DNA from 2 places in the Cupriavidus gilardii genome. Region 2 is predicted to be linked to the other one. Evidence: predicted binding sites of a transcription regulator. Region 2 holds the regulator's gene; the other holds the start of a gene.

Region 1 (10,159 bases), on a different replicon from region 2:
GGCACGGTCTGAGCGACGGGCCGACATCGCCAACGCAAATACACGACAGGATGGAAGCCGGCCCGCCTCTATCCCAACGGTCCGTTCCGGTCAACCCTACTTCACGGTCCCCACTTTCGGGGAGCGCCTTGCAAATATCCCGCGCGGCTTGTTGCCGATAAAAGAACAAGGATCAATAACAAGGAAAAGAGATGAGAAATTGGACGGAATTTACCGCAGCCGCATTGCTGCCGTGGCACTGAGCGCGTGCGGCGGTGGTGGCGATGACGTGCGCGGGTCGCAGCCAAGGTCGGTGAGACCACGTTGTGGCGCGAGCCGGGCACAACTGTCGACGGCTCACCCATCGACCGCACCTATCGCGATACGACAACTGCCGTCGATTCGCAAGGCGGATTCACGATGAACCGCTACATGACCACTGGCGAGCTGACCGATACCATCCTCAACGACGCGGATCGCAACCGTACGGCGCGCATTAGCGCAGACAGCCCGAGCCAGACCTGCACCTTCACGCCGAAGCGTGAGCATTTCCAATACCCGATGTTCGTCGGCAAGACGTGAACCTCGGGCTGGCAGTATCAGTGTGGCGCGTATCACGAAACCGCGGCACTGGAAGCCAATGTGGAAGCGTTCGAGCGTGTCGCCGTCGGCAGCGATACGTTCGATACGTTGCGCATCAAGTACGGCGTAGCATTCACCAATTCCAATGACGGCAACCTGACCAACGGCGTGACCAGCAATGCCGCCTATCGGATGGACTACCGCTGCTGGTGGGCCACCGAACTCGGCCGGGCGGTCAAGTGCGAGTTCAACTACAGCTATGTCGGCATTGAGCCGGCCAGCAATATGCGGCACTACACGCAGACCGCGCTGTCGCTGCAGTAACCAGGGCGCGAAGGCGTAACCAGTCTCAGAAAAAGCGGCGCTGTGCGCCGCTTTTTCATTCCCGCACCACCCCGATCCCTTCGCCGACCAGCCGCAATTCGACCTTCGGCATATCTTCCATCACGCGCATGGTCTTCTGACCGATCGTCACGCGGACGCCGCCATGCACGCGCTTGCCGACCACCACGGCGGCGTCCGGGCGTGGATGCAGTTGCTCGGCGAGCTTGGCCAACTGGGCGTCGGTGTCCAGCATGTCGCGCGTGTATTTGAACAGCGTCGCGCGCGCTTTCTCCCGCAGTTCCGGCGTGGCGCGCTCGGGATTCTTGGCGAAGAACGCCATCAGTTGCTGGATCTTGGCCTGCTCCTGTTCCTGCCGGCGCTTCTCCGCTTCCAGCGCCGCCTTTTCGGCGTCGGCATAGGGGTTCAGGCCGACGTGGATGGCGGTAGCGGTGCCCGCCGGCGCGCCCAGCGTGCCGGCACGGACCGCATGCCAGGCGCGGCAGCGGCCGCCGGTGATATTGCCGCTGCCGATGGCCGCGTCTCCGGCAGTGATCGTCTCCCCAGCCGCGACATCGCTCTGGCGAATGGCGCTGTCGGCAGTGACCGTGGTGCCGGCCTCGACCACGGCGTTTTCGATGAAGCGCGCATGTACCGATCCCTTGCACTGGATCCGTGCGATGGCGCTGGCCGGGTCGTGCGGCCCGTCGGACTTGCCGATGATGCCGCCGCTGACGACCACATTGCCGCCGGCCTCGACGTGGGCGGCCTCGATGGTGCCGGCGACGATCACGTCGCCGCCGACGCGCACCGACATGCCGGTCTTGATGTCGCCGTTGACGCGCAGCGTGCCTTCGAACGCGATATTGCCGGAGTGCATGTCGACCGCATCGACGGCGACGACCGGATTGACGCTGACGCCGCGCGCGCGCACCGATGGCAGGCCGGCGACGGTCGCCACCAGCAGATCGGGATCGTCCGGGTCGGGACCGACGCCGGTCAGGCGATCGGTGAACGGTGTATCGGCGACTTCCGGCGCCGGCAGCACGCGGCCGAACACGTCCTGACCCGCGGTGCCCTGCACCGCGGGGATACGCCGCATCAGGTGCGTGCCGGGCTGCACCAGCAACAGGTTGCCGAGGTCACGCAGATCGATGCGGGCGTGGTCGTCGTCCGCGCCGACGCGACGTGGCTCGAGCAGATTGACGAAGCGAGCCGGCGTGCCGCGCGTCGGCGCCGTGCCGTGCACGATCGGCAGGTCGTCGCAACGTCCCGCGGCAAAGGCTTCTGCCAGCGCCGCCTCGTCGACCGGCAGCTTGATGCCGCGCCCCGCCAGCACGATGCGAACATCGTCTGGCTGCACCACCCGTCCGCCTTCGGGCGGCCACAGCGTCAGCCGCACCGTCAGCGAATCGGCATCGATATCGATCTCGAAATAGCCGTCGACCAGTTCGCCGATCACCGCCTCGGCCGGCGCCCCGTCGCGATGGCAGGCGAGCAGGAACGCCGCGATGGCGGACTCGTCCAGCCTGGCATGCGCCCAGCCCTGGGCCTCGAGGGCTGCCATCAGCGCGGCGCGGTCGGGGGGCCCGTTGCCCTCTTCGGCCTCCGCCGGCAACTCGTAGCGCGCCCGCACGGCCTTGTCCGTGCTGTCCACCCACACCCGTACAACCGAAGCTGCTACGTCGCTCATCGCGTCCTCCAGCCGTCTGCCTTTGATTTATCGTTGTTGTCGGGGCGGCACCCAGTCGGCATGCCGCCTGTCCGTCACCTACGGCAGATTTCGGCAAAACTTTAGGAAAATTCTTTCGGGACGCCTTCCGGTAAACTGTCGCCCTGCCCGCCCGGGCCCACGCGCCTGTCCCAAGGCCGCACGATGCCGCAAGACGCGGCGCACCAGTACCCGGGCCAACCGCGCCGTATCCCATGTCGAACACCCACGAAATCCGTCCCGGCCAGTCGATCGAGCTGCTCAAGGAACTCCATATCCTGACCCGCGACGGCAAGATGAACCAGGACAGCCGCCGCAAGCTGAAACAGGTCTATCACCTTTATCAGTTCATCGAACCGCTGCTGCAGGACCTCAAGCGCGACCATGCCGACCTGACGCTGGTCGATCATGGCGCCGGCAAGTCGTATCTCGGCTTCATCCTCTACGATCTGTTCTTCAAGACGCAGCAGGACCGCTCGCATATCTACGGCATCGAAACGCGCGAGGAGCTGGTGCGCTCATCCACCGCGCTTGCCGAGCGGCTCGGCTTCCCCGGCATGTCGTTCCTGAATCTGTCGGTGGCGGAGTCGATCACCTCGGACCGGCTGCCGGCGACGGTCGACATGGTCACCGCGCTGCATGCCTGCAATACCGCGACCGACGACGCGATCCGTTTCGCATTGACCAAGCGCGCGAAGTACATCGTCGTGGTCCCCTGCTGCCAGGCCGAGGTCGCGGCGGTGCTGCGCAGGAACAAGTCGAAGTCGCTCGGCAATCCGCTGGCCGAGATCTGGCGCCATCCGCTGCATACGCGCGAATTCGGCAGCCAGGTCACCAACGTGCTGCGCTGCCTGCAGCTGGAGGCGCACGGCTACCAGGTCACGGTAACCGAGCTGGTCGGGTGGGAACACTCGATGAAGAACGAACTGATCGTCGCGCAGTACAAGGATTTGCCGCGCCGGCGGCCGGCGGAGCGGCTGGCTCACGTGCTCGAAACACTGGGGCTCGAGGAAATGCGCGAGCGGTTCTTTACGCCCGCCTGAGGTTCAGCAGCAGAGCGCCCGTGGCGGGAGCCCACTGACCGGCGCTTACTGGGCGTCTTCCCCCGCCATCCAACGCCGCCAGCCTTCGTGGCCAAGCCGGCGCATGGTCTCCTCGTTGCGCTCGTAGATGTCCGCCGCGTCGGGAAAGGCTTCGACCGCGCGCGCAATGCTGTCTTCGCGCAACAGATGCAGGATCGGATACGGTGCCCGGTTGGTGTAGTTCTCGATATCGTCCGCGTCGGTGCCGGCGAACTGGTATTGCGGGTGAAAGCTGGCGATCTGCAGCACGCCGGACAGGCCGAGGCTGTCGAGCACGCGCTCGGCCAGGTACAGAAAATCGTTGTAGTCGGCGAAGTCCGCCAGCATCCGCGGAACGATCAGCAGCGTGGTGTCGATGTGCGCGGGATCGGCCGCGGCCAACGCCTTCAGCTCGGCCTCGACCGTATCGAGCAGCGTCTCGGCATCGGTCGCTTCGCAGACCACGTAGCGGATCTGCTCCTTGACGTGGACGCTCTTGGCGAACGGGCACAGATTGAGCCCGATCACCGCGCGCGTCAGCCAGTGACGCGTGGCATCGACGATCTGCTGCTGCTCCGCCGGCGACATCGCTCAGGCCGCCTTGCCGACCCGGTTGACGATATCGAGCGCGACCGCCTCGGCCACCTCGATGCCGTCGATCGCCGCGGAATAGATGCCCCCCGCGTAGCCCGCGCCCTCGCCGGCCGGATAGAGGCCCGCGACATTGACGCTCTGGTAGTCGTCCTTGCGGCGGATGCGCAGCGGCGACGAAGTCCGCGTTTCGACGCCGGTCAGCACGGCGTCGTCCATCGCGAAGCCGGGCACCTGTCGTTCGAATGCCGGCAGCGCCTCGCGAATCGCCTCGATCACGTAGTCCGGCAGCGCGGTGCTCAGATCGGTCGGCGTCACGCCCGGCTTGTACGACGGCTCGACCGTGCCGAGCGCGGTCGATGGCCGCCGCGCGAGGAAGTCGCCGACCAGCTGGCCCGGCGCGCAGTAGTTGCGTCCGCCCAGTTCGAAGGCGCGCTCTTCCCAATGCCGCTGGAAGTCGATGCCGGCCAGCGGTCCGCCCGGATAGTCGGCGGGCGTGATGCCGACGACGATGCCCGCATTGGCATTGCGCTCCGCGCGCTTGTACTGGCTCATGCCGTTGGTGACCACCCGCCCCGGCTCCGATGCCGCCGCTACCACGGTGCCGCCCGGGCACATGCAGAAGCTGTAGACCGAACGGCCGTTGCTGCAGTGGTGCACGATCTTGTAGTCGGCCGCGCCCAGCAGCTTGTTGCCGGCAAACTTGCCGAAGCGGCTGCGGTTGATCATGCCCTGCGGATGTTCGATGCGAAAGCCCAGCGAGAACGGCTTGGCTTCCATGAATACGCCGCGTCGGTACAGCATCTCGAAGGTGTCGCGCGCGCTGTGGCCGACCGCCAGCACGACCTGCTCGCACGGCAGGTAGTCGCCGTTCGACAGCTGCAGGCCGCGGACGCGGCCGCCTTCGATGTCGATGTCGTCGACGCGCGTGCCGAACCGGATCTCGCCGCCGAGGGCGAAGATCTCGGCGCGGATGTTCTCGACCATCTTGACCAGCCGGAACGTGCCGATGTGCGGCCGCGCCTTGAACAGGATGTCCTCGGGCGCACCCGCCTTGACAAACTCGTGCAGCACCTTGCGGCCGTAGTGCTTCGGGTCCTTGATCTGGCTATAGAGCTTGCCGTCGGAGAAGGTGCCGGCCCCGCCCTCGCCGAACTGCACGTTCGATTCAGGATTGAGCACGCTCTTGCGCCATAGCCCGAAGGTGTCGCGAGTGCGCTCCCGCACTTCCTTGCCGCGCTCGAGAATGATCGGGCGAAAACCCATCTGCGCGAGGATCAGCCCGGCCAGCAGGCCGCACGGGCCCATGCCGATCACCACCGGCCGCGGCGTCGCCGTGTGCTGCGGCGCCTGCGTGACGAAGCGGTACGTCATGTCCGGCGTCACGCTCCAGTTCGGCTTGCCGGCGATGCGCTTGCGCGCCGCGTCCTCGTCCTTCACCTCGATATCGACGATATACGTCAGCTTGATATCGGAGCGCTTGCGCGCGTCGTGCGCGCGGCGGAACACGGTAAAGGACACCATGCCATCGCCCTTGACGCCGATGTCGATCAGACGCGCACGGACAGCGGCCTCCAAGTCACTTTCGGAATGGTCGAGGGGGAGCTTGAGTTCACTGAGGCGTAGCATGGGGGACAAGGTATTCGGCGGCCGAGCGGCGGGTCCGATGGCCAACCCGCAATTCTAAAGCCTTTCGGTGCCGTCGGCCGCTCGCGGCCGCCCCTTCCTTGCCCAGCCGGTCCGTCAGTCCTGCGCCGGCGCCTGCCCCAGCAGCGCGGCGTAGCGGGCCATGTCGACATTGCCGCCGGACAGGATGATGCCGACCCGCTTGCCGGCGATCTGGACCTTGCCCGCAAATGCCGCGGCGGCGGCCAGGCAGCCGGTGGGCTCGACCACCAGTTTCATGCGGCCGGCAAAGAAGCGCATCGCCTCGATCAGTTGAGCGTCGCTGACCGTGACGATATCGTCGACCAGTTGCTGCAGTACCGGGAAGGTGTGGCGGCCCAGATGCTGGGTCTGCGCGCCGTCGGCGATGGTGTCGGGCGTGCCGATTTCGACGATGCGCCCCGCGCGCAGGCTTTGCTGGCCGTCGTTGCCCGCTTCCGGCTCGACACCGATGATGGTGCAGCCCGGATGCATCGCCCGGGCCGCCACGGCGCAGCCCGACAGCAGACCGCCACCGCCCAGCGGCACCAGCAGCACGTCCAGCGGACCGGCCTGCTCGAACAGTTCCTTGGCGGCCGTGCCCTGGCCGGCCATCACGTCCGGATGGTCGAACGGCGGGATCAGCGTCAGTCCCTGCTCGCGCGCCAGCCGCTCGCTGATGGTCTGGCGGTCCTCGGTATAGCGGTCGTACAGCACGACTTCGCCGCCATAGCCGCGCGTCGCGGCGATCTTGGCCGCGGGTGCATCCTTGGGCATCACGATCACCGCGCGCGTACCGAACAGCCGCGCCGACAGCGCGATCGCCTGTGCATGGTTGCCCGACGAGAAGGCCGCGACACCGGCGGCGCGCTGTGCGGCGGACAGCTGCGCAATCGCGTTGTAGCCGCCGCGAAACTTGAAGGCACCCATGCGCTGCAGGTTCTCGCATTTGAAGAACAGCCGCGCGCCGGTCTGCGCGTCGGCGGTGGCCGAAGTCAGCACCGGCGTATGGTGCGCGACGCCGCTGATGCGGCGGTGCGCCTCCACGACATCGATGAACGAGATGGCCAATTGCGTCATGGGACAGCACTCCTTGCAGGGAAAAAAAGTACGCGATTCGAATGGGACGGGCATCGGCCGGGCTCAGTGCGCCAGGCGCCGGCGGCGCCAGCCGGAAAGTATGCGCGCGATGCGGGCCCGGGAGAATACCCAGGCACGTTGGCGCAGCCGCACAGTGGTATCGCGCCGCGCACGCACGGAACACCAGCCCGAGCGGGACAGCGTGACCACGCTGCCGGACGCCAGCGTCCGGCGCGGCCAGTGCAGCGCGCCGGCCAGCAGCAGCGGCGGCTCGACCAACTCCACGTCGCCATCGGCGACATGCAGTTCGGTGCCGGCCCTGGCGTGGAAGCCCACCGCATGGCCGGCATGCAGCATCAGGGCGCGGTAGTGGTAGATCGGATGTGGCAGCAGCGACAGGATGGACATGAGGGGCCTCGGGCTCGGGCGTCAAATTCAGGGTCGGCGTCGGGGTCGGGTTCGGCTGCGGCAGCAACCGCGGCGGCGCCTCGTGCCGCCGGCACGACCAGACGGACCGGCCGGTTCGTCAGTGCCGCGATCGACTGAACGCAGCGTACCGGCCGCGGCCGCGGTGCGGCAGGCACACCGCACCGGAACGGACAGCAGAACAGAGCCCCATCCTTTGCTCTGTTACGATACGGCGGATACTTTTCTGTATCTGTTGCGCATCGGCCGGATGCGCCACCATGCCGCATGGACTCCGCCCCGCTGTATCGCCAACTCGCCGGCCACTATCGGCAGGCCATCGCCGCGGGCACGCTGCTGCCGGGCGAACGGATGCCCTCGATACGGGCCCTGATGGAGCGCCACGACGTCAGCCTGTCGACGGCGCTGCAGGCGTGCCGCGAGATGGAGGCGCAAGGGCTGCTCGAAGCGCGCCCCCGCTCCGGCTACTTCGTCCGCCCCCCGGCACCGCAGACCACACCGATCGCCGAACCGTCGGCATCGCTGCCCGATCCCGCCCAGTACGTCGGCATCCACGCGCGCATCTCGGCGATCATCGCGCGCGGCCGCCGGTATCCCGACGCGGTCAATCTTGCGGGCGCCTGCGCGCCGCCCGAGCTCTATCCGGTCGAAGCGCTGCGCCAGGCCACCGGCCGCGCGCTGCGCCGCCACCCCAATCTGCTGGGCAGCGCGGTCGAGCCCGACGGCCATCCGGCACTGCGCGCCGCGCTGGCGCGCCAGGCGCTGCAGGCCCGCATGACGCTGGCGCCGGAACAGATCGCCATCACGCATGGCTGCACCGAGGCGCTGAACCTCGCCTTGCGCGCAGTGGCCGGCCCGGGCGACGTCATCGCGGTCGAATCGCCGACCTATTACGGATTGCTGCAAATCCTCGAAAGCCTCGGCATGCGGGCGCTCGAGGTCCCGTGCAGTCCGCAGACAGGGCTGTCGCTGGAGGCGCTGGAACTGGCCGCGCAGACCTACGACAACATTCGCGCGGTGGTGGTGGTGCCGAACCTGCAGAACCCGCAGGGCAGCATCATGCCGGACGCGAACAAGGCGCGGCTGGTGCAATGGTGCGAGGCGCGCGGCATCGCGCTGATCGAGGACGACTGCTTCTCGACGCTGGCCGACGACGACACGCCGCTGGCGGCCGCCAAGGCATGGGACCGCAGCGGCAACGTGATCTACTGCGCGTCGCTGCACAAGAATCTGGCGCCCGGCATGCGGCTCGGCTGGATTGCCGCCGGCAGATGGCAGGCCCGCGTCGAGATGCTGAAGTTCAGCCAGTCGCGGCCGAACGAGCTGCTGTCGCAGATCGCCGTGGCCGAGCTGATGGCGTCCGGCGATGTCGATCGGCATCTGCGGCGCCTGCGCGCGCGGCTGCGCCACCAGCGTCATTGGGCAGCGGAGACCATCGCGGCGCTGTTTCCGCCCGGCACGCGGCTGTCGGCACCGCAGGGCGGCATGCATCTATGGGTGGAATTGCCGGACCGGCTGTCGTCGGAGGCGGTGTTCGAGCAGGCGCTCGAAGCCGGCGTGCGCGTGATGCCAGGCGTGGTGTTCTCCAACTCGAGCCGCTTCGACCATTGCCTGCGGATCAATATCGGCGCGCCGCGCTCGACCGCGCTGGAGCGGGCGTATCGGAAGCTGGCGGGAGTGGTGGCGCGGCTGTCGCCACGCTAGGAGGAGCGGTGGGACGCGGTGCATGGCACCGCGTCCTTGCAGCGGCTGCGGTCCCGAAGCCGGCAGCGTTACAGGAAGACGATCAGCGCGACGCCGGCGGCGATCAGGCCGAACTTGACCACGTAATAGACCTGGCGGTTCCACGCTTTCAGGCGGCGGCGATATTGGCCGCCCAACCAGACGATGCGGAACAGCTTGTTGATCATGCCGGTCTGGTCGTTCTCGTCGTTCGGCGAACTGGCGGCGCTCATCACCTTGCGGCCCAGCCAGCGATTGATCTTGCCGGCCCAGCCATAACGCATCGGCCGTTCGATGTCGCAAAACAGGATCAGCCGGTTCTGGTCGCTGCGGTTCTCCGCCCAGTGCAGATAGGTCTCGTCGAAGACCACGCCCTGCCCGTCGCGCCAGCTGTGCCGCTCCCCGTCGACCTCGATGAAGCAGCGGTCGTCGTTCGGCGTGGCCAGCCCGAGGTGGTAGCGCAGCGAACCGGCGAACGGATCGCGGTGCGGATTGAGCTTGCCGCCCGGCGGCAGCTCGGCAAACATCGCGGCCTTGACGAACGGCAGTTCGCGCAGCAGCGCGACCGTGCGCGGGCACAGCTGCTCGGCCGACGGGTGATGCGCCTCGTACCACTTCAGGTAAAAGCGCTTCCAGCCGTATTTGAAGAAGGAATTGAAGCCGGCATCGTCGTTCTTCTCGGCCGCCTTGATCTTGCGCATCGCGGCCAGCGCCAGCCCTTCGTCGCGGATCTCGGGCCAGGCGGCGCGCAGCTTCTCCAGTTCAGGGAAGCGCTCCACCGGGATGAACGGCGTGCGGGGAACGCCGGAGAACGCGTACATGAAGCAATTGACCGGCGCCACCAGCGCCGAATGATCCAGCAATTGCCGCCAGATGCGCAGACGCACCTTGCCGCGGAAATGCACATACAGAATCGCGCCGAGATAGGCCGCGACAATGATCCACTTGACCACCTCGAACTCCCCCTGAGCTGCCTGGTGCCAGCCTGTTGCCGTGCGGGCAAAGGCACACCATTAGCAATGAAGGATCGTAGTTTACCTAA
Region 2 (10,159 bases):
GCCCGGCAGATGGCGCGTCGACGTGGTGGACAGCGACACGCCGTTGGCCTGCCGCCCCCGCTCGACCGATTCGGACAGCTGGCTGGCAAAGTCGAAGTCGCGGGCCTTGAAGCCCGGCGTATCGGCATTGGCGATATTGGCGGCGATCACCGATTGCCGCTGATTGCGCAAGTTCAACGCTTCCTGCTGGAAACGGAACGACGCATCGAGTCTGTCGATCATGTCCGTATCTCGCTATCTCTCGCTATCGAGGAACGTGTGACGAAACCACGCGCCCCTGCGTCGGCAAAGGCGTGAGGGCGGCCGGGAATGGGCCCGGCCTTCTTTACGGGTGCCATCTTAGGTGGCGGCTGGCCAGTGCAATCGGATGAATAGGACGGGGAAACCTGCGCATTTCAGGCGGAGGGCGCGCGTGCCGCTGCCTACAATGAGGTCTCGTTGCCGAACGCCCACTGCCTGCACGCGCGCCTGCCCCCACGCGCGCGCCTGCGTCCGGCCCGCCGCCTTGTTTCCTGACTTTCCATTTCGCCTGCCGGGATCACGCCATGTTTCGCACGCACCGATCGGCACCACGCCGCCTCGCCTCGCTGGCGCTCTGCGCGGCGCTGCCATGCACCGCCGCGCTGGCGGCGACCGCCACGACATCGGTCACGACATCTGCCTCGCCGCCCCAGGCTGCACAGCCGTCGCCGTTCACCGACGATCCGGTGCGCGTCGCGGTCGAGCAGTTCCTGCTGCGCGAGACCACCGGGCTGCCGGGCAAGGCCAGTATCCAGGTGGTGCCGCCCTCGGGCGGACGCGCGCGCGAATGCGTGGCGCCGCAGCCGTTCCTGCCGGGCGGCGCGGCGGCCTGGGGCCGGGTTTCGGTTGGCGTGCGCTGCGGTGGCGAGCGGCCGTGGACCCGTTACGTGCAGGCACGCGTCTCGGTGGTGGCTGATTACTATGTCGCCGCGCATGCGCTGGCGCCGGGCCAGCCGATCGGCCCGGCCGATCTGGAACGGCGCGAGGGCGATCTTGCCGGCCTGCCGCGCGCGGTCGTGACCGACCCGGCGCAGCTCCAGGGCGCGGTCACGGCCAACCGGATCGCGGCCGGCTCGCCGCTGCGGATGGACATGGTCCGGAAGGCGATCGCGGTCAAGCAGGGTCAGATGGTCGCGGTGACCATCGAAGGCGAGGCCTTCCAGATCCGCAGCGAGGGCAAGATCCTGGCCGACGCCGCTCCTGGCAACACGGTGCAGATCCGGCTCAAGAGCGGCCAGGTCGTCAACGGGCTGGTGCGGGACGCCGACACGGTGGTGCTGCAACAATAGCCGCCGACATGGCCCCGGCCTCAGCCCCAGCCATCGCCACAGCGTCGTTACAGCGTGTCACAATTCGCGTCCTAAAGTTTGGCGACGCCCCGCCGTTAAGCTGAGCAAACCCAGCAAGGACATCCCGTGAAGATCCACCAATCGACCCTGCCGCGCACCGGCGAAGGTGCCGCTGAAAGCACTGGACGCACCGCGTCGAGCCCCGTGCCGGGCGCCGCACCGTCCGCGAGCGGCCTGACCATGAGCCCCTTGGGCAGCCAGGTGCGCGATATCGGCTCGCGTCTGGCCCATGAGGCCGACGGCGATATCGATCAAGCCAAGGTGGACGAGATCCGCCAGGCCATCGCCGAAGGGCGCCTGAAGATGGACCCGAGCAAGATCGCCGACGGTCTGCTGGCCACGCTGCGCGAATTGACGCAGGACGGCGGCCGCTGATCCCTCGGCCGTTACCCCAACCGAATTCCTTCAACTTCGCGCCCATGAGCCAAGCCCTGATCGCCAGCATGCAGCGGGAAACGCAAGCCATCGCCGCCTTCGTCGATGCGCTGCAGCAGGAACGGACCGCGATTCGCGCCGGCGACTTCCAGTCGCTGGGCGAACTGGTGCAGAGCAAGCAGGAGCTGGCGCAGCAGATCGCCCAGTTGGGCACCGCACGCCAGGCCCAGATGGCCGCGCTCGGCATCCGCGTGGGCAGCGGCCGGCAACTGGTGGGACTGCATATCGACGAAGGCGTCGCCGCCGCATGGCGCACCCTCGTGCTGACCGCGCGCGGCGCGGCCGAAGCCAATACGCTGAACGGCGCCGTGGTGTCGGCGCATCTGGGATACACGCAGGACGCGTTGCAGACGCTTCGCCAGCGCGGCGACACGGCCACCGTCTACGGCCGCAATGGCCGGGCACAGGCCGGTCCGCGCGGCGTCAGCCTGGCCAGCGGCTGATTTCTCTCTCTGCGGCGAAGCAACACACCTTACGCCGTCGGCTCGACCGTGCTGGCGCGCCTTCCGTGCGCCTCCAGCAGGAAATACCCCACCACCGCCGGCAGCATCGGCAACAGGTAGTACATCGCCCGATAGGCCAGCAGCGCGGCCAGCAGCGCGTGGTGCGGCACGCGATCGCCCAGCAGCACCACGAACACCGTCTCGAGCACACCCAGACCGGCAGGGATATGCGCGACCGCGCCGGCGATGCTGCCGATCAGCACCACGCCCAGCACGACCAGCAGCGGCACCGACGACGGCAGCAGCGTCTGGATGATGGCCGAGATGGTCAGCCAGTTCGTAATCGACAGCGCGCACTGCATCACGGCGAAACGCAGCGGCGGCAGATGAAAGGCATGGCCGCGCACCGTCCATCGGCGCCGTCTGGCCCTCGCACAGGCGACCAGGTACGCGGCGACCACCGCCAGCAGCGCAAATCCCGCGATCTGCAGCAAGGTGGCATTGAGCCCCCATTCGGGCGGCAGCACCACGGTGCGAGCGGCCAGCACCGCCCCGAGCAGCGCCAGGTAGCCGATCCAGTTGCTGACCACGCCGATGGTATAGACCGACGCAATCTGTGCGCCCGACAGTCCCGCTCCCGAATAGAGCCGGTAGCGAATGCCCAGGCCGCCCACCAGCGCGCCGAGGTTCAGGTTGAAGGCATAGCTGACGAAGGCGATCACCAGCACCCGCGGCGACGACAGCCGATGCCGCGCATACCAGCGGCCCAGCAGGTCGAACGCCGAATGCCAGAAATAGCTGAGCACCACCAGCAGCGCGGCCGGCGTCAGCGTCCGGTAGTCGTATTCCTGCAGCGTGACCCAGACCTCGGCCCAGTCGACCTCGGCCAGCTTCCTGACCACCAGCACCACCACGAGCGCGACAAAGGCGATGCCCAGTATGCGGCGCACCTGCGCCCAGCGGCTGCGCCGCCGTGTTCTCGTGTGGTGGTCAGTCGCCTGTCGTGCCGTCATCTGGTCGCCGTGATCGATTTGCCGTCGTCGTATTGCCGTCGTCGTATTGCCGTCATCCTTCCGCGTGATCCCTGTGCTGTCATCTATTCCGCTCCGCCGGCGCCCCGCTTCAGCACCGGAAATCGCCAGGGCCGGCGCGGCGGCTCGGCGGTAGCGACCACGAGCTTCGGCGTGTGGGCGGGCAGCCAGCCGGCCCATGCGGGGAAGCGGCGCAGGAAGTGGAACATCAGCGTGGTCGCCGCCAGTTGCAGCGGCGCGCGCCGCGTCTGGCGATTCGGCGGAATCTCGCGGCAGGCATTGGCCATCAGCGCGTCGAGGTTCTCGCGCAGGCCACGCGCGAAGCCGGCGTCCCGGATCACCAGGTTGGCTTCCAGATTCAGCGACAGGCTCAGCGGATCCAGGTTGCTGGAGCCGACGGTGGACCAGTCGCGGTCGATCACCGCGACCTTGCCGTGCAGCGGCCGCTCGCAGTATTCGAAGATGCGCACGCCGGCGTCCTGCAGATGGGCATACAGCATGTCGGCCATCCGCTTGACCCACAGCATGTCGGGATTGCCCTGCAGGATCAGGCGCACGTCGACGCCGCGCTGGGCCGCCTCGCAGATCGCGTGCAGCACGCGATAGCCCGGCAGGAAATAGGCGTTGGCGATCACCACCTGATGCCGCGCGGCGCGGATCGCCTGCAGGTACTCCCATTCGATATCGGTCGGATGCGCGTCGTTGTCGCGTGTGACCAGCCACGCGGCCATATTGCCGGCCGGCGCCGGCGGCGGGACCGCGGGCACGTCGACGTCGCCCGGCGGCAGCGTCTGCACGAGGAAGCGATGCACCTCGTGGGCGACCGGTCCCTCGACCTCGACCGCATAATCCTGCTTGGCCTGCGGGCCATGGTCGGTCAGGTGCTGCGCGGAGAAGTTGATGCCGCCGATAAAGGCGATGCGTCCGTCGATCGCCACCAGCTTGCGATGCAGCCGGCGGAACAGATTGGTCCGCACACCGAGCAGCCGCCGGCGCGGCGCGAAGATATGGAAACGCACGCCGGCCGCGACCATGCCGGCAACGAACGCGGGCGGCAGATCGGGCGAGCCGTAGCCGTCGACGGTGATCGCCACATGGACGCCGCGTTTGGCCGCGGCAATCAACGCTTCGCGCAGCGCCACGCCGACGCGGTCGTCGAACAGGATGAAGGTTTCCAGCAGAACGCTGGTCTGCGCGGCGGCGATCGCGGCAAAGACGCGCGGGAAATATTCGTCGCCGTTTTCCAGCAGGCGGATGCGATTACCGCTGGTTCGGTTGGGGCTCATTTCGATGTCTCGCTGCCAGATTCTCCATGGCAACAAGCACATTCAATGCCACCCGCCGCGAGCCGGCAAGTCCACCGCCAATCACCTCGTCACGACGGCGGCTTCGCCGTCACCTTGCCGCCTTCGCGGCGCCCGCCATTCAGCGATAGCTGACCGTGATCTGGCTGGCCTGCCCTTGCAGCACGGGCGTCAACGGCCCCTGTCCCGGAATGCGGAACGCAAACACGAAACCCTTGTCGGCATCGTCGCCGCGGAAGGCATCGGTCTTGCCCTCGGGCCCGGGCAGCAGCACGCAACGGTTGGCATTACAGAGATAGGCTTGCAGATTTGGCGGTGGCACGCGAGCAAAACGGTAACGCCAGCGCACTGCGGTGATCACCCCTTCGGCCTGCGCCAGATAGCCGCTGGGCAGGATAGGCGCCGACAAGGCCCGCACGCCGCGGCCGTACAGCGCCGGCGCGGACACCGATGCGGTCCATGCATGGCGCGAGTCGCCGCCGAAATTGGTGTGCATCAGCGGCGAGGCCGCGACGGCAGGCGAGATCACCGCCACGGCCGCCGAGGCGATCGCCACGATCGACCCGAACGCGCGACCTGCCATGCGGGCCATCACAGCAGCCCGCGCAACTGGCTGCGCAGCCGGTTGATGGCCTGGCTGCGGATCTGGCAGACGCGCGATTCGGTGACCTCGAGCACCGCGCCGATCTCGCGCAGGTTCAGCTCCTGGTCGTAGCACAGCGACAGCACCAGCTTTTCGCGCTCGGGCAACCGTTCGATCGCCCGGATCAGCGCGCCCCGCATGCCGCTTTCCATCAGCAGCGTCAGCGGATTGCCGTCCTCGCTGACCGTCAGGTGGCGATCGAGGAAATCCTCCTCGCCGGAGCGCTCGAAGTCCTCGTAATGCAGCAGCTGGCAGCCATAGACCTCGTTGAGCATGCTCTGGTATTCGTCCAGCGGCATCTCCAGTTCTTCGGCAACCTCGGAATCCAGCGGCGTGCGGCCGAGCTTCTGCTCCAGCGCGCGCACGGTCCGCTCGATCCGGCGCGTCGACTGGCGCAGGCTGCGGGACTGCCAGTCGTTGGCGCGTACCTCGTCGAGCATCGCGCCGCGGATACGCTGGCTGGCATAGGTCTCGAAGCGCGCGCCGTGGGTGTCTTCATAGCGGCGGGCGGCGTCGAGCAGGCCGATCATGCCAGCCTGGATCAGGTCGTCCAGTTGCACGCTGGCCGGCAGCTTCGCCGCCAGTTGCAGGGCAATGCGCCGTACCAGCGGCGCATGGGTCTGGACGGTGTCGGTCTGTTCGAGCTTTCCCTGGATCGTGTACATGGTGGAATTCTCGCGAGTGCTAGCAGGCCATCGCCGATGCGGGCAGCGCGGCGGTGGCGACGGCGGTCGCGGCGCCAGCGGCGGGCATCGGTTCGGGATCGGGTGAAAGAGGCCAGCCAGCGATGCTGACGGCAAGTCGGCGCAGCATGGCGGTGGCCGGCGCGCCAGGGAAAGCATCGACGACGCCCCGCGACAGCGCCGTGCCGCGCGCGACCAGCGGGTCGGCCGGCAGCACGCCGGCGCAGCGCGCCTGCACGCCGAGATACTGGCCCGCGGTGCGCGCCAGGTTGCCGGCGATCGCCATCGCCGACGCTTCGCTGGCGGCGCAGTTGACCACCAGTTCGAAATGCCGGCAGGCGTAGCGATGATGCAGCCGCTTGATGCAGGCATAGGCGGCGGTCAACGATTCGCGTTCGGGCCGCATCACCACCACCAGGTTGTGCGCGGCGGCGGAAAAGCGCGACAACGCGCCATCGGCGCCGAGGCGCGCATCGCTGACGACGGTGCGGAAGTCATGCAGCGCCTGCAGCGGGCCCCACGCCGACGCATCGCCGGGCAGCAGCGCCGGCATGCCGGCTTCGCGGCGACCGACCGCGGCATCGACCGCGACGGCGCCGGCGAGCACCTGGGCCAGCGTGCCCGGCGGCGAGGCACCGGCAAGGCGCGTCGCGCGCGCGTGCGACAGGTCTTCATCGACCAGCAGCACGCGCTCGCCCTGCAATGCCAGCGCATGAGCGAGGCCCAGCGCGACCGTGGTCGCACCGGCGCCCGGCTCGCAGCCGAACACGGCGATACGGCGGGTGGCGCGGGGCGCCAGCATGCGGCGCAGGCTTTCGGCCTGATCGACGGCAAGCATGTTCAATCAGTCTCCAAGCGCGGCCAGGTCGAACTTCGCCGACGCGTTCTCTCGTGTGCCCGCGGCGTTCTGCGTCATCCGCTGGGCCAGATGCTGCGCGGATTCGGGCAGCGCCGGCGCCGGCAATTCGGCGTCAGTGAGGGCATGATTCGCGGCCGGGGTCGCGGCGCGGATCGCCTCGATGGCCTCGCCTGCGCCGCGCTTGTCGTTCGACGCGCGAGCCGACCCGACCGCGGCGGCGTTGCGGCCCGGGAAGTTCTCGAGCACGTCGAGCAGGGCCAGCAGGCGGCCCAGTCCCTCGAGCAGCGCGGCGGCGCCCGGTACCGCATCCCTGGCGGCCGACCGGCCTGCCTGGCCGGCCAGCCCCGCCAGACAGTCGATCGCCGCCTGTGCCGGCGCATGGGCCAGCCGCAACGCGGTCATGCCGGCCTGCAGCGCGACCAGCGCGTCGACGTCGAACGCTTGCTGCGACGTGCCGGCCGGGCGGCCGAGATGGTCCAGCGCATGGCGCAGCGTGCGGCATTGCAGCGCCGCGGCCTCGCCCCAGCGTGCCCACTGGGCGAGCTGCGCACCGGCGCCGGCGAGCGCCGGATCGGCCAGCAGATAGTCGACGGCGAGCGTCTGGCCGCTGTCGCGCTCGATGGTGCGCGCCACCAGCAGCACGGCCTCGATGCCGCCTTCGGTGGCGGTGCCGCGCGCGGCACGGGTCTGCCCTTCGATCACGCGCACCCTGGTCTGCGCGACCCATTGAACGGCGTCGCGGTCGCGCCAGCGCAGTTCGGCCTGCGCGTGGAAAGTCAGCGTGTCGGCCAGCGCATCGAGCTTCCATGCGGTGCCGTCGCACAGCACGCGCGTGCTCTTGCGTGCTGCCGCCAGCCAGCGTTCGCCGCTCGACTGCCAGCGTTGCAGCGTGGCGCCGGCCGGCATCGTGTCGAGCAGATGGACGACGGTACGGCGCGCGGCCAGCGCGGCGCGCCAATCCGCCATCTCGGTGTCCCAGCCGCCGGCCTGCGGCGTGCGCGCCAGCGGCGTCACGGTGGCCATCAGCGGCATGCCGTCGCGGTCGCCGAGCCACAGCGTGTGCTGCCACGGCTGTGGCGCGCGGCGGCCCGGCACGGCGCAGGGCAGCGTCACCGACGCGGACAGCACGAAGTGTTCGCAATGCCGGCTGGCATCCTGGCAGACCGCGTCGCGGACCTGGCGCACCAGAGGACGCAGTTCGGCCGGCTCCGCCTGGCCCTGGCCACGGCCCGCCCACAGCTCGCGCAGCAGCGCAAAACCATAGGGGCCGTCGCGCAGCGCGTTGACGCAGGCGCCGACGGCATGACCGCTGTCGGCGATCGAGCGCAGCACGTCGTGCGCTTCGTTGCGCGCGCCGTGGCCCGCGTCGACCACGTCGTCGCCTGCTGGCGCCGCCAGCGCGCGGCGCGCGGCCTGCGCATCGGCGAAGACGGAGCCGCGCCGCGGCATCAGGAAGGCGCGCTCGACCAGCGCGTCGCCGCGCGCCAGTTCAAGGTGCTCCGGCACGCGCTGGCCGGTCGACGCGTAGAACACCGGCAGCCGGTGCCGGATCACGACATCTAGCACCGAGCCCAGATGGGTGGCCTCGTCGAGCTTGCTGATGATGCAGCCGTCGATGCCGGCGCCTGGCGCGGCGTCGTGGCGGTAGGCATGCACAACCTCGTTGAGCGTATCGCCGTGGCTGGCGCCGTTGAGCAGCAGCACCCGCTGCACCGGCGCCGGCGCACCCGCCAGCATCGCGATCTGCTCGGACAGATTGCGGTCGCGCTGGCTCATGCCGACGGTATCGATGATCACCAGATGCTTCTGCGACAGCGCGCCCAGCGCGAGACGCAGATCCGACGCATCCTTGACCGCGTGCACCGGCACGCCGAGGATGTCGCCGTAGATGCGCAGCTGCTCGTGCGCGCCGATCCGGAAGGTGTCGGTGGTCAGCAGCGCAAGCTTGTCGGCGCCGTGCTTCAGCACGAAGCGCGCGGCCAGCTTGGCGGTGGTGGTGGTCTTGCCGACCCCGGTCGGGCCGACCAGCGCCAGCACGCCGCCCTGGCCGAACAGCGCGTCCTCGTCGGCCAGTACCGGCACCTTGCTGGCGATCTCCTGGCGGATCCAGCCCATCGCGGCGGGGCGGTCATGGCCGGCCGGCAGCCGCGCCAGCAGCGTGCGTGCCAGTTGCGCGGAAAAGCCCGCGCCCACCAGCCATTCGAACAGCGACTCGCGCAGCGGATCCGCGGCGGCGGCCGGCACGGCGGGGACCGCGATGCCTGACAGCTGCCGCTCGATCAGCGCGCGCATCGTTTGCAGTTCGCCACGAATGCCGTCGATATGCTCCACGGCCGCGACCTGGATCGGCTCGCGCACCGGTGGCTGGAACCGGGGCGCGCTGTCGGAGATCGCGCCCAGATCGGTATCGCGCATCGCCACGATCTCGACGCCGCCGTCGACGGTGCGGTTGGACAGCACCACGGCGTCCGGCCCCATGGCTTCGCGCACCTGGCGCAAGGCTTCGCGGCCGTTGGCCGCCACAAATTTGGCTACGCTCATGTTTCGCGACCCTGGTTTCAGCGGGATCCAGCGGCACCGCCGCTCGTGGCAATCATTCGATGTTCGGTTGTCCGGCACCGCGGCATCGCTGGCCGCGATGGTGTCGGCATGCGGCCGACGGGCACAGGCCGGTCTGTCGTCAGGTGGTGGCGACGGGCGTCTCGCGCAGGGAGGAGAGAGCGGGACGTTGCGCGGATCGCCGCACTCGGCCATCGGCACCACGTGCGAAGCGGCAGCCGGCCTCTTCGACGTGTCGATTATGCGAGCGGGGGTGTCGTGCTATTGGGCTGAATAGGCGGGGGATTGCGGCGCTATTTGGGCGATGACGGCGCCGCACGTCCTCGTCTCCGGGTTAACGGCAGCGGCCGGCAATAATTTCGGCCCTTGATGAGAAACAGGCGACAGGGAGTGCTCCTGTCGCCTGCGATCGCACCGCGGCTGCGGCGCCGCCCCCCCCGACGATCGGACTCAGCCCGCGCCGCCGATCATCGCGGTAATACGGATATTGCGGTTGTCCGGCACCTCGGCGTGCGACAGCACCCTGAGCTGCGGCATGGTCCGCCGCAGGAAGCGGGACAGCAACGGCCGCAGCGCATGCGGGACCAGCAGCACCGGATCGAGACCCATCTGCTCCTGGCGCGCCACCGCGGCCTGCGCCTGCTGCACCAGCGCATCGGCCAGGCCGGGCTCGATGCTGCCGCCCGAGTTCAACGCCTGCGACAGCACGCGCTCGAGGCCGGCGTCGAGCCCGATCACCTGCAGGTCGGCGCCATTGGGGAACCACTGCTGCGTGATCGCGCGGCCCAGCGCCATCCGCACCAGCGCGGTCAGCTCGTTGGGGTCGCTGATC

Evidence for each region. Region 2 encodes FliA, which starts transcription of late flagellar genes. Its sites were predicted from a motif close to CTAAAGTTTNNNNNNNNNNNGCCGNTA; they were not measured.
Region 1: the regulator FliA is predicted to act here: its motif matches at 2,654-2,680, upstream of FOB47_RS14575 (DUF342 domain-containing protein).

What each region holds. Positions count from the first base shown of each region.
Region 1 covers NZ_CP054626.1:951,472-961,630, reverse strand. Annotated here, with positions in the region: gene FOB47_RS14590 (hypothetical protein) at 1-12, shown strand, start outside; gene FOB47_RS14585 (hypothetical protein) at 400-561, shown strand; gene FOB47_RS14580 (hypothetical protein) at 622-885, shown strand; gene FOB47_RS14575 (DUF342 domain-containing protein) at 941-2,575, opposite strand; gene FOB47_RS14570 (class I SAM-dependent methyltransferase) at 2,809-3,636, shown strand; gene FOB47_RS14565 (DUF1415 domain-containing protein) at 3,682-4,242, opposite strand; gene FOB47_RS14560 (NAD(P)/FAD-dependent oxidoreductase) at 4,246-5,874, opposite strand; gene FOB47_RS14555 (threo-3-hydroxy-L-aspartate ammonia-lyase) at 5,989-6,969, opposite strand; gene FOB47_RS14550 (hypothetical protein) at 7,033-7,377, opposite strand; gene FOB47_RS14545 (aminotransferase-like domain-containing protein) at 7,663-9,099, shown strand; gene lpxO (lipid A hydroxylase LpxO) at 9,168-10,070, opposite strand.
Region 2 covers NZ_CP054624.1:393,869-404,027, reverse strand. Annotated here, with positions in the region: gene flgB (flagellar basal body rod protein FlgB) at 1-222, opposite strand, end outside; gene flgA (flagellar basal body P-ring formation chaperone FlgA) at 546-1,310, shown strand; gene flgM (flagellar biosynthesis anti-sigma factor FlgM) at 1,437-1,745, shown strand; gene FOB47_RS01865 (flagella synthesis protein FlgN) at 1,790-2,248, shown strand; gene FOB47_RS01860 (lysylphosphatidylglycerol synthase domain-containing protein) at 2,278-3,261, opposite strand; gene clsB (cardiolipin synthase ClsB) at 3,345-4,565, opposite strand; gene FOB47_RS01850 (flagellar protein FlhE) at 4,705-5,079, opposite strand; gene FOB47_RS01845 (RNA polymerase sigma factor FliA) at 5,175-5,891, opposite strand; gene FOB47_RS01840 (P-loop NTPase family protein) at 5,911-6,747, opposite strand; gene flhF (flagellar biosynthesis GTPase FlhF) at 6,754-9,309, opposite strand; gene flhA (flagellar biosynthesis protein FlhA) at 9,778-10,159, opposite strand, start outside.